One region of the Vibrio sp. 378 genome, then DNA from elsewhere that is predicted to be linked to it. Evidence: riboswitches for the same ligand, from Rfam matches in the RefSeq annotation. Region 1 holds a riboswitch; the other holds the start of a gene.
What was found. Region 1 has a riboswitch for thiamine pyrophosphate ahead of thiC (phosphomethylpyrimidine synthase ThiC). Riboswitches for the same ligand answer to the same signal wherever they lie in the genome.
Positions count from the first base shown of each region.

Region 2: it holds a riboswitch for thiamine pyrophosphate, as region 1 does, so the genes downstream of both, thiD (bifunctional hydroxymethylpyrimidine kinase/phosphomethylpyrimidine kinase) here and thiC (phosphomethylpyrimidine synthase ThiC) in region 1, are expected to answer to the same signal.

Region 1 is NZ_JAWOUO010000022.1:32,001-37,812, reverse strand. Features, by position in the region: gene R7Q48_RS22525 (multicopper oxidase family protein) at 1-1,092, shown strand, start outside; gene crcB (fluoride efflux transporter CrcB) at 1,216-1,599, shown strand; TPP riboswitch at 1,660-1,758, shown strand; gene thiC (phosphomethylpyrimidine synthase ThiC) at 1,922-3,862, shown strand; gene R7Q48_RS22510 (thiamine phosphate synthase) at 3,862-5,277, shown strand; gene R7Q48_RS22505 (HesA/MoeB/ThiF family protein) at 5,264-5,812, shown strand, end outside.
Region 2 is NZ_JAWOUO010000002.1:675,963-681,774, reverse strand. Features, by position in the region: gene R7Q48_RS06460 (TldD/PmbA family protein) at 1-494, opposite strand, end outside; gene R7Q48_RS06455 (TldD/PmbA family protein) at 494-1,879, opposite strand; TPP riboswitch at 2,191-2,298, shown strand; gene thiD (bifunctional hydroxymethylpyrimidine kinase/phosphomethylpyrimidine kinase) at 2,396-3,253, shown strand; gene R7Q48_RS06445 (ABC transporter ATP-binding protein) at 3,243-3,998, shown strand; gene R7Q48_RS06440 (ABC transporter permease) at 3,991-4,791, shown strand; gene R7Q48_RS06435 (ABC transporter substrate-binding protein) at 4,839-5,789, shown strand.

The sequences.
Region 1 (5,812 bases):
ATCCCTATTGAAATGGATGGTGTACCTTTCTTAAGCCAGTTGCCTATCATGCCGGGTGAAACATTCGTTTATGAATTTACACCACCAGATGCGGGCACATTTTGGTATCACCCACATATGAATAGTGTGAAGCAGCTTGGTAAGGGCTTAGTTGGGCTAATTATCGTTGAAGAGGCTGAGCCTGTTCTATTTGATGAAGAACAGGAAATAGTTCTAAAGCATTGGCATTTAGACAAACAAGGTCAGTGGAAGAACCTTATGGTACCGCGCTTGAGCGCTCGTATGGGGACTCCCGGAGAGTGGAGTAGCGTCAATGGTGTGCATGAACCTGTTTATACGCTGAAGCAGAATGCTACCACGCGATTAAGAATTGCTAATGTCGATAACACCATTACTTACCCGATCGCTATAGAAGGGGCAGAGGCTTGGGTTATTGCTATAGATGGTAATCCTGTTAAAACGCCTTATAAGCTCACTCAGCACAAAATTGGTCCAGGAATGAGGTTAGATATCGGATTGATTGCTCCGAAGGTTGGAAAACGTGTTTATGTGCGTCAAATGAAAGGACGCTTCCCATTCCCTTTGTGCGAGTTTGACGTTGTTGAGTCTGACCTGCCGAACAACCAGAAACTGCCTTTATTACCTCTCAACCCTGTGCCAGCTCTCGATTTGAAAAATGCAGAGCAAATCGATTATGTGTTTGAGTGGGAGGGCGCGATCACTCCTGCTGATAAATCGGGCAAAGCGATACCTAAATTCTGGCTGATGAACAAACGGGCTTGGGAGGGAATGAGCAAAGATAATATTCCGCCGCCCCTTTCAACATTGGAGATGGGAAAAACCTATATCTTCAACCTAAAGAACGTCACCCAATATCATCATCCTATTCACCTTCATGGACACACATTTACGGTTCTTGAGTTAGATGGAAAAAAACTCGACGAACCGTTTCATACCGATACGGTCTTGTTTGGAAAAAACGGCAGTGCGAAAGCGGCATTTGTTGCAGATAACCCTGGACGTTGGATGTACCATTGTCATGTAATTGAACATATGAAGACGGGTTTGATGGGTTACATCGAAGTAAAGTGACTCCTGTAACTTTTAAAATCTTGATAAGTTTTAAGCGCTATACTTTGCTGAATTCTAAGATTGTATAATCACTATTGCCGTAAATTTGATTACAATGTCGCCATTAACTTTTCTGGGGGAATTATGGGACAACTATCCGTTTTGGGTTTTATTGCATTGGGTGGTGCATTTGGTGCATGTTCTCGTTACTTAATTTCTGAACTTTGTGTCATTTTATTGGGGCGTGGTTTTCCATATGGTACGTTAACCGTTAACGTTGTTGGCTCATTTATGATGGGCTTATTGATAGCAGCTTTCGATAATGAACTTTTGGCAACGGAACCTTGGCGACAAGTGATTGGCTTGGGTTTTTTAGGCGCACTAACGACGTTTTCCACCTTCTCGATGGATAATGTGTTGCTTATGCAGCAGGGCGCTTTCTTTAAGATGGGGTTGAACGTATTGTTGAATGTCGTGTTAAGTATTTCAGCGGCGTGGATTGGCTTTCAATTATTGATGCGCAGCTAGCAAAGTAGTTAAAAATTGAACAGGTCGGCTTGGTTTCACCAAGCCGTTTTTATATACTGACATCACTTGTCGGAGTGCCATAAGGCTGAGACCGTTAATTCGGGATCCGTTGAACCTGATCAGATTAGAATCTGCGAAGGGAACAAGAGAAGATATTCACACCGGAGTTCTTTCTGGTTGACCTATCAAAAGTCGAATGTTGTTACAGGCAAATATCGTAAGCTTTAACTAGCCTTAATTTGACTCCTCTTGTCGCATCTATCCGCCAAGCATTTTTATCCAATTACTTTTTATCTAGTATAACAAAGCAAGGAAAAATGCTATGTCGAGTCGCAAACAAGCGAGACTGGAAGCAAAACAGTTCATTGATACACTCTCGGTACAACCGTACCCCAATTCAAGCAAAGTCTACGTAGAAGGCTCACGTCCAGATATTCGTGTGCCAATGCGTGAAATATCACTCGCTGATAGCCTTATTGGAGGCACAAAAGAAGCGCCTATATTCGAACCTAATGAGCCAGTACGCGTTTACGATACGTCGGGTGTATACACAGATCCAGAGCACACCATAGACCTCTATAACGGCTTACCTAAGCTGAGAGAAGGGTGGATTGAAGAGCGCGCCGATACTGAGCTACTTGATGAAGTAAGCTCGGTGTACACCAAAGAACGCTTAGAAGACGAAACACTAGACGATCTTCGTTACGGTAATCTACCACGTATTCGACGTGCCAAAGATGGCCATTGTGTGACTCAATTGCACTATGCTCGCAAAGGCATTATTACCCCAGAAATGGAATATATCGCGCTGCGTGAAAACATGGGGCGTGCCAAGTATCGCGATGAAGTGCTGAATCAACAGCATCCGGGTCAAAGCTTCGGAGCGAACCTACCAAAAGATATTACCGCCGAATTCGTGCGCAAAGAAGTCGCCGAAGGTCGCGCTATTATCCCTTCCAATATTAACCACCCAGAATCCGAACCAATGATCATTGGACGTAACTTTTTGGTCAAAGTGAACGCAAACATCGGTAACTCATCGGTCACTTCTTCGATTGAGGAAGAAGTAGAGAAGCTCGTTTGGGCGACACGTTGGGGTGGAGATACCGTTATGGATCTCTCTACTGGACGTAACATCCACGAAACTCGCGAGTGGATTCTACGTAACAGTCCGGTTCCGATCGGTACCGTACCAATGTATCAAGCGCTTGAGAAAGTGAATGGTGTTGCGGAAAACCTTAACTGGGAAGTGATGCGCGATACCCTGATTGAGCAAGCAGAGCAGGGCGTTGACTACTTTACTATCCATGCCGGTTTACTACTTCGTTATGTGCCAATGACTGCAAAACGCGTTACTGGCATCGTCTCTCGTGGTGGTTCTATCATCGCGAAATGGTGTTTAGCGCATCACCAAGAAAGTTTCTTATACACCCATTTCCGAGAGATCTGTGAAATCTGTGCTAAGTACGATGTCGCACTATCTCTTGGTGATGGTCTGCGTCCTGGCTCGGTTGCTGATGCTAACGATGAAGCGCAATTTGCAGAGCTTCGTACTCTTGGCGAATTGACCAAGGTTGCGTGGGAATACGACGTACAGGTGATTATTGAAGGCCCTGGTCATGTTCCAATGCATATGATCAAAGAGAACATGGAAGAGCAGTTAGAGCACTGTCATGAGGCTCCTTTTTATACCCTTGGTCCATTGACGACAGACGTCGCTCCAGGTTACGACCATATTACTTCAGGCATCGGCGCTGCCATGATTGGTTGGTATGGCTGTGCAATGCTTTGCTACGTAACTCCTAAAGAGCACCTTGGTTTACCAAACAAAGAAGACGTGAAAGTAGGCATGATCACTTACAAGCTTGCTGCGCACGCCGCTGATTTAGCGAAGGGACACCCTGGTGCACAAGTTCGTGATAACGCGCTTTCTAAAGCTCGCTTTGAGTTCCGCTGGGAAGACCAATTTAACTTGTCGCTCGACCCAGATACCGCACGCGCTTTCCATGATGAAACCTTGCCTCAAGAGTCTGGCAAAGTTGCTCACTTCTGTTCGATGTGTGGACCAAAGTTCTGCTCGATGAAGATCTCGCAAGAGGTACGAGAGTATGCGAAAGACACTGAGCAAGTTGCTGCGGACCAAGCTATATCGATCAAAATGCTGGATGATCCTCTTGAGGGGATGCGTCAGAAATCGCAAGAATTTAGAGAGTCAGGTTCTGAGCTATACCACCCAGCAGCACATGCCGAGGTAAGTGACTAATGAGCAAAATCCTTATTCCGTCATCGTTGATTGAACTGACAGGTTTAGTTCAGCAATGTTTGTTGTTGGCGAAAGAACAGGGTTTTAGCATAGAAGACATTGAGTTGGGTGTGAGCCCAACTCAATCTATTCAGCTTGTTCGCGGCCAACAGACCACACACATAACGACTGATCTCATTGATGATTATGACTCTGAGCATGAGAGTTCATTTGTGCTCTATTACCGTTCTGCTTTGTCGGTAGAAGCGTGTGCTAAGCAACCGTCGAAAGCGATTTATATTGGTATTGCTGATACTCAGGTATCCGATGAAAAGGAGAAAGTGCTTCAGCTTGATATCTGGCGTCACCCAATTAACAACGAAGTGAGAGCGCTTTCCGTTAAGTCCAAATTCAACGCAATGTTCGATCCTGAACATCACCTTGCTTGGATAGTAACGCTGACAGTACTCGATTTTCCTATCGAAGATGCGTTAACACTTGCTCGAGGAATGTTAACTCAACAAGCGAATGTTTCACGTGAAACACTGTTGAATGACAATCTTGACGAGGGAAGATCTACTCAGTGGGCTGACCAATTTGATGATTTCCCCACACCTGTACTGGAAGATAACCGACTCGATATTCAAGTTGGTTGGTCTGCACAAGGCGAGAGCGTTAGCTTTCCAACTCTGACTAAGCAAAGTTTAGGGCTCTATCCAGTCGTTGATGATGTTGCTTGGATTGAACGTCTATTGCCACTAGGCATCAACACTATTCAACTGCGAATCAAGAACCCACAACAAGCCGATTTAGAACGACAGATCATTCGAGCAATTGAGCTAGGTCGTCAGTATCAAGCACAAGTGTTCATCAATGACTATTGGCAGTTGGCAATCAAGCATGGCGCTTATGGCGTTCACCTAGGACAAGAAGACATAGAAGAATCGAATTTGGCTCAGCTAACTAAAGCCGGTATTCGTCTTGGTCTTTCTACTCATGGTTATTACGAACTACTGCGCATCGTACAAATTCATCCTAGCTACATCGCGCTAGGGCATATTTTCCCAACCACCACAAAACAGATGCCATCGAAACCACAAGGTTTAGTGCGTTTGGAACTGTATCAAAAGCTGATTGATAGCATTCCTTATACAAACACAGAGGCTGCTTTCCGTCCTTCAAAAGACAAAGCAGTTAGTGACAATGTGCTTGGCTTTCCGACGGTTGCGATTGGTGGTATTGACCAATCTAATGCAGCCCAAGTTTGGCAAACAGGTGTTTCTAGTTTGGCTGTTGTGCGAGCTATTACGTTGGCAGAATCACCTCAGTCCGTCATCGAGTTCTTCGCACAACTGATGAAGGAAAGACAGCTAACGTTTACTGATCAGAATAGTGAATTAGCGGATACCAAGAGAGGCGAACATGCTCACGGATAAGCAGTTCCTTCGCTATCAGCGCCAAGTCGCTCTGCCTGAAATTGCCGAAATTGGGCAAGAGCGTTTGAGCAAATCGCATGTGCTGATCATCGGTTGTGGTGGGTTAGGGAGCGCAGCGAGTTTGTACTTGGCATCCGCGGGCGTTGGTAAATTGGTTGTGGTTGATGACGATGAAGTTGATAGCAGTAACCTACAGCGTCAGATCATTTATCGTGAACAAGACCTCCAAGTTGCGAAAACAGAAGCGACTGTAAAGCAACTTACTGAACTTAATTCTATGGTTCAAATTCGTGCTCTCAATAAGCGATTGGACAAAGCACAGCTTCAGCTTGAGGTGATGCTAGCGGATATGGTGCTCGACTGCACCGATAACATGCCAACGCGCCAGCTCATTAACCAAGTTTGTTTCGAGCAAAATACGCCGCTCATCTCGGCGGCAGCAATTGGTTGGCAAGGGCAATTCGCTGTCTTTGATTACCAAACACTAAGTGAACAAGAAGCGCAGAGTAAAGCCTGTTATCGCTGTTTGTATCCG
Region 2 (5,812 bases), on a different contig from region 1:
GTGCCTTGAGTATTGGCAATGATCAGTTGTGTTTCGCCATCGCTGTAACCATTGTAAGGTGCGCTAGAAGCGTGAGGCAGAGCCACTACGCCTTGCTCAAGTGCGAGAGACAGTTCGATTTTTTCGTCAACAGAAGTGGTATCTTCTTGCACAATCTCAGCAACATCAGTCGTGATTTGGCTGTTAACGCAACTAATAGTCTGATGTTCATCTTGCTTGGAAAAGCGAGCACTTTGCAGCGCATTAGTTAGCATTAAATCCAAGCTTGGTTGCTCTAACGACTCAGAATAGCTTGTTGCAACACGCGCATCTTTCACAACACGAACACCCAGAACTTGGCTTGAGCTTACTTTGTACTCATCCAGCTTTCCTTGGTTCGCTTTCAAAGAAAAGCTACTGTTACGGTTTACAATGACGTCCGCTTCTGCACCTTGGCGTTTTGCTTCTGATAGGACGTAATCAACCGCATTAAGAAGTTGTTGTTCTTGGCTCATTAGTTACCGCCTCCTACCAGAATGTTATCTACTTTCAGCGTTGGCTGACCGACAGTTGTTGGTACTGAACCACTCACGGAACCACACATGCCCGGCGCAAGCGCCATGTCTTTGCCGACCATGCTGATTTCTTTCAACACTTTTGGACCCGTGCTGATCAGCGTTGCTGTTTTCAGAGGCTTGGTGATTTTGCCATTTTCAATGAGGTAGGCTTCACGAACAGCAAAGTTAAACTCCCCCGTACCCGGTTGAACAGAGCCACCGCCCATCTTCTTCGCATAGATACCACGTTCGATGCCTGCCAGCATGTCATTAAGTGAATGCTCGCCCTCTTCGATAAAGGTGTTACGCATGCGCGAGGTTGGTGCGAACTTGTAGTTTTGACGACGACCAGAACCCGTAGGCTCATAACCTGTCTTCATGCCACCCATTTTATCGACCATGAAGCTGGTTAGCTTACCGTCTTTGATCAGTTGAGTGCGCTGAGTCTTCATACCTTCATCATCAATGTGAATCGAGCCCCATTCGTTGGTCATGGTGCCATCATCGACTGCATTCACTGCGGTGTGAGCAACCATTTCGCCCATCTTGTCGTGGAAGACTGATGCTTTCTTCGCAACTGAAGTGGTTTCTAGCAAGTGACCACATGCTTCATGGAAGATAACGCCGCCAAAGCCGTTACCAATCACCACCGGCATTTCACCCGATGGACAAGCATCCGCGCCAAGTTTTACTAACGCTTGCTGCGCGATAGTTTGACCTAGCTCTTTGGCATCAAGCTGTTCACTGAATTCCCAACCAGCAAGAGCGCCAGGACCTTCCATACCAGAAGACTGCTCATTACCTTTTTGCGCGACAGTGTTACCAGCAACACGAATGTAGTGGCGAGTATCGTCAACGTGTAGACCTTCTGAGTTGAAGATAGACACTTGTTGCTCGCGCTGAAGAACGCTGCCAATAAACTGGCTGATATGTTCACTCTCAGCACGTGCGGCTTGGTCAACTTTCAATAGAAACGCGATTTTTGAATCTAGGTTAGCATCCTTACCTAGCGGCATGCGGCAACCATGTTGGATTGGGTAGCGGTTCAAATTCAAAGAACCCGCTGACGCGATTTGCTCACGCTTGTCTTTTGCAGCAAGCAGCGAGGTTACGCGCTTTAGTTCGGCTTCATCTGTGCTGTTGGTGTAACCGTAAAGCACCTTATGACCGAAAAAAAGACGAATACCGATACCAAAATCGATACCCGAGTTAACCTTATCCACTTCACCAGATGCGATCTGGACAGTGTTGGTTTGGTGATGTTCAACGAATAGTTCAGCGAAATCAGCCCCCAAAAAGAGCGCATGATCGATCACTGACTTCGCTGTTACAGAATTAAGCATGAAGTCTCCTTGCTCGATGATCGTCTTAGCCTTCCTAATTAACTGTGAAAAAGTTCAACAAAGTTAAATTGGCAACACGTTAAATTTTAACAGTTTTTTAACCTTGTTTTGTGCTAATCCTTGCTTAACGAGACCACGATTATTTATTAAATATTCCAGGTTCTGCTCATTCACCAGAGCGTTGCACTAGTAAATTCCACCCAGCAAACCATTTAGGTGCTTACTTTATCACTCACCTCGCATAATTGAATACTCATTATAATTACGCTCAAAAAACGTATCCCTTCCGCAATGGTCCTGCTATCATCCGAACGAAATAGTCGGGGGGCCACACGACAAGTGTTGGCTGAGATCGAAATTCGAGACCCGTTGAACCTGATTCAGTTAGCACTGACGTAGGGAACTATGCACACTTTGCCTTTCGTCGCCCCTCTTAGGTAAGCGATAGCGATCGAAAAATCGATCTATCTGCAACGGTCAAAGTCAGTTCCTATACGTCTTGTAGTAGGAGCGACCATGACGCAGCAATCACAACCTCATTCACATCACACGCCAGCCTTGCCTACCCCTATCGTATTGACCATCGCGGGCTCAGACAGTGGTGGCGGTGCAGGTATTCAAGCCGACATCAAAGCGATGTCCGCAACCGGCAGTTTTGCTTGCTCGGTAATCACGGCGATTACTTCGCAAAATACCCAAGGCGTTTCTGCGATTTTCCCCATTCCTCTCGACCATGTAGAGAGCCAACTTGATGCAGTATTTACCGACCTCAACATCGTTGCAGTCAAAGTGGGCATGCTGGCAGATTCCAACATCATCAAAGTCGTTGCAGACAAAATTAAACAATACCAGCCAAAACACCTCGTGATTGACCCTGTAATGGTGGCCACCAGCGGCGATCTATTACTGGAACAGTCGGCAATCCGCACTTTAAAAGAAGAATTGATTCCGCTCGCAGACATCATTACCCCTAACCTACCCGAAGGCGCAGCATTGACGGGTAAGCCAATGCCTCAATCAGAATCTGAAATGAACGATATGATTACCGACCTTCGTGCGCTTGGCGCCAAAGCTATTCTGCTCAAAGGCGGTCACCTTGAAGAAAATGAAAACAGCAACGATCTGCTTATCATGCAAGACAGTGCCGAGTTAATTAGCGCCAAGCGATTTCCAACCAAAAACACTCATGGCACAGGCTGTACACTTTCTTCCGCCATTGCGTCTTATCTTGGCCAAGGCAACAACCTACACAAAGCGGTGCACCTGGGTAAGCAGTACATCAGCCAAGCTATCGCACACGCTGATGAATTGGATGTAGGTAAAGGCCATGGCCCTGTGAACCACTTTTTTGCGGGTCATACTTATGTTCGCTAACACGATTGGCATTCAGCTTTCCGATGCTAGTCTGCGATACAAAGACAGCCAAACACCAACGCTAGCAGGGTTGAGTATGACTATTCCTGCTAATCAATGGACAGTGTTACTTGGTCGCAGTGGCTGCGGGAAAACCACAATATTGCGTTACTTAGCTGGCCTACTGGATGACCAAGTTGACTGGCATGGCGAACTCATCACAACGGATGGCGCTGCACTGCATGACCGTATCGCTTACATGGCTCAGCAGGATTTATTGCTACCGTGGTTGAATGTGTTAGACAACGTCTGCCTCAGTTCTCGATTTTCTCAAGTGCAAGCACCAGAGCAAAATAGACAACGTGCACTGACTTTACTAAGCCAAGTGGGACTCGCCGATTACGCGGATGCTAAGCCAGCTCAGCTCTCTGGCGGCATGAGACAACGTGTTGCCCTTGCTCGCACTCTGATGCAAGACAAGCCTCTAGTTCTGATGGATGAGCCTTTCTCTGCACTGGACGCGGTTACTCGTCATAAGTTGCAAACCTTGTCTGCCGAATTGCTGAAAGATAAGACGGTTGTTCTGATTACCCACGACCCACAAGAAGCGGTGCGATTAGCTCACCAACTCTATGTGTTGCAAGGCACACCTGCGCAAGCTCAGCACTTGGTCGTTCCAGACTCCAAGCCGCCCCGAGTTCTCGATGGAGAGTGCGCGGCGTTACAACAAGCGATTTTGGATCAACTGGAGAAAGACTATGAGTGATATGACTCAGTACAACTCCGTTTCGGCACGCATTAGTAAAAAAGAACGCGTGACCCATCCGGCTCTGCGCTTGGTCATTAGCACAGCGGTGATCTTGGGATTGTGGCAGTTGGTTGTTGTGGTATTCGACATGCCAAGCTTCATCTTACCTTCACCAATTGAAGTGCTGGATAGATTGGTCACTCGTTACGATGTCTTGCTCAAACATACTTGGGTTACCGCGCAAGAGATTTTACTTGGTTTGGCGCTTGGATTATCAATGGGTTTGCTGTTCGCATTGCAAATGCTGATGTTCGAACCGCTGAAGCGTTGGTTACTGCCCATTCTGATTGCTAGCCAAGCGATCCCTGTGTTCGCCATCGCGCCAGTACTCATGCTTTGGCTGGGTTACGGCATTGCATCGAAAGTCGTCATGGCGGCGATCATCATCTTTTTCCCCGTCACCACATGTTGCTACGACGGCTTACGTAATACACCAACAGGTTACCTCGATCTTGCCAAGACCATGGGCGCGTCTAAATGGCAGCTACTTCGTCATATTCAATTGCCAGCCGCACTACCAACTTTAGCCTCAGGTATTCGTGTTGCCGTCGTTATTGCGCCAATTGGAGCAGTGGTCGGTGAGTGGGTAGGTTCAAGTGAAGGCTTGGGTTATCTGATGCTCCAAGCCAACGCTCGCATGATCATTGATGAGATGTTTGCGGCGCTGTTTATCCTCGCCGTACTGTCTATCTCACTCTACTTCATCACCGATAAATTATTGAAAAAAGCCATCCCTTGGGAAAGCAAGTAATTGCAGAAAATAACCAAAGGAAATTGGGAAAGAAAAGGAAGAACCCCGTGAATAAAAACAAACTTATGAGCGCTGCTGCTCTACTCGCTTCAGTTGTATCAACCAACGTACTCGCTGCTGAAAAAGAGATGACACTGATGTTGGATTGGTTCGTCAATCCAAACCATGGTCCTATCGTGATTGCCAAAGAGCGCGGTTACTTCAAAGAACAAGGTTTGAAGGTCAACATTCAAGAGCCTGCAGATCCAAGTACACCACCTAAGTTGGTCGCTGCTGGCAAGGTCGACATGGCGATTTCATACCAACCGAGCCTAACTATCGATGTCGCAGCTGGTTTGCCACTAATCCGCTCTGCGACTTTGATTGCTACGCCACTCAACACGTTGATGGTGTTGGACAACGGTAAGAATGAAAACCTTGGCGACTTGAAAGGCAAGAAGATCGGTATTGCGATCGCAGGCAACGAAGAAGCGACAATCGGCACCATGCTTGCGCAAGAGAACGTGAAGTTTTCTGACGTACAAATCATCAACGTAGGTTGGGCGCTGTCTTCGTCTCTTGCGTCTGGCAAGGTGGATGCGATTTGGGGCGGTCTACGTAACTTCGAAACCAACCAACTAGCATTAGAAGGTTATAAAGCTAAAGCCTTCTTCCCTGAAGAACACGGCGTGCCAGCGTATGACGAGTTAGTCTTCGTAGCCAATGCGAAAACCTACGACAAAGAAGCCATCAAGGCATTCAACAAAGCACTAGAACAAGCAACCACTTACATCGTTAACCATCCAAAAGAGTCGTGGAAAGAGTTTGTGGCTTACTCACCAGACACGCTCAACAACGAGCTTAACCAACGCGCTTGGAACGACACGCTAACTCGTTTCGCTCTTCGTCCATCTGCAGTAGATTTGAAACGCTACGATGATTATGCCGAATTCATGTATTCACAAAAAATCATCGAAACACTGCCAAAAGCGAAAGATTACGTACCGAGCTTTGACTAATTCTACTTACCTTAGGATCTAAG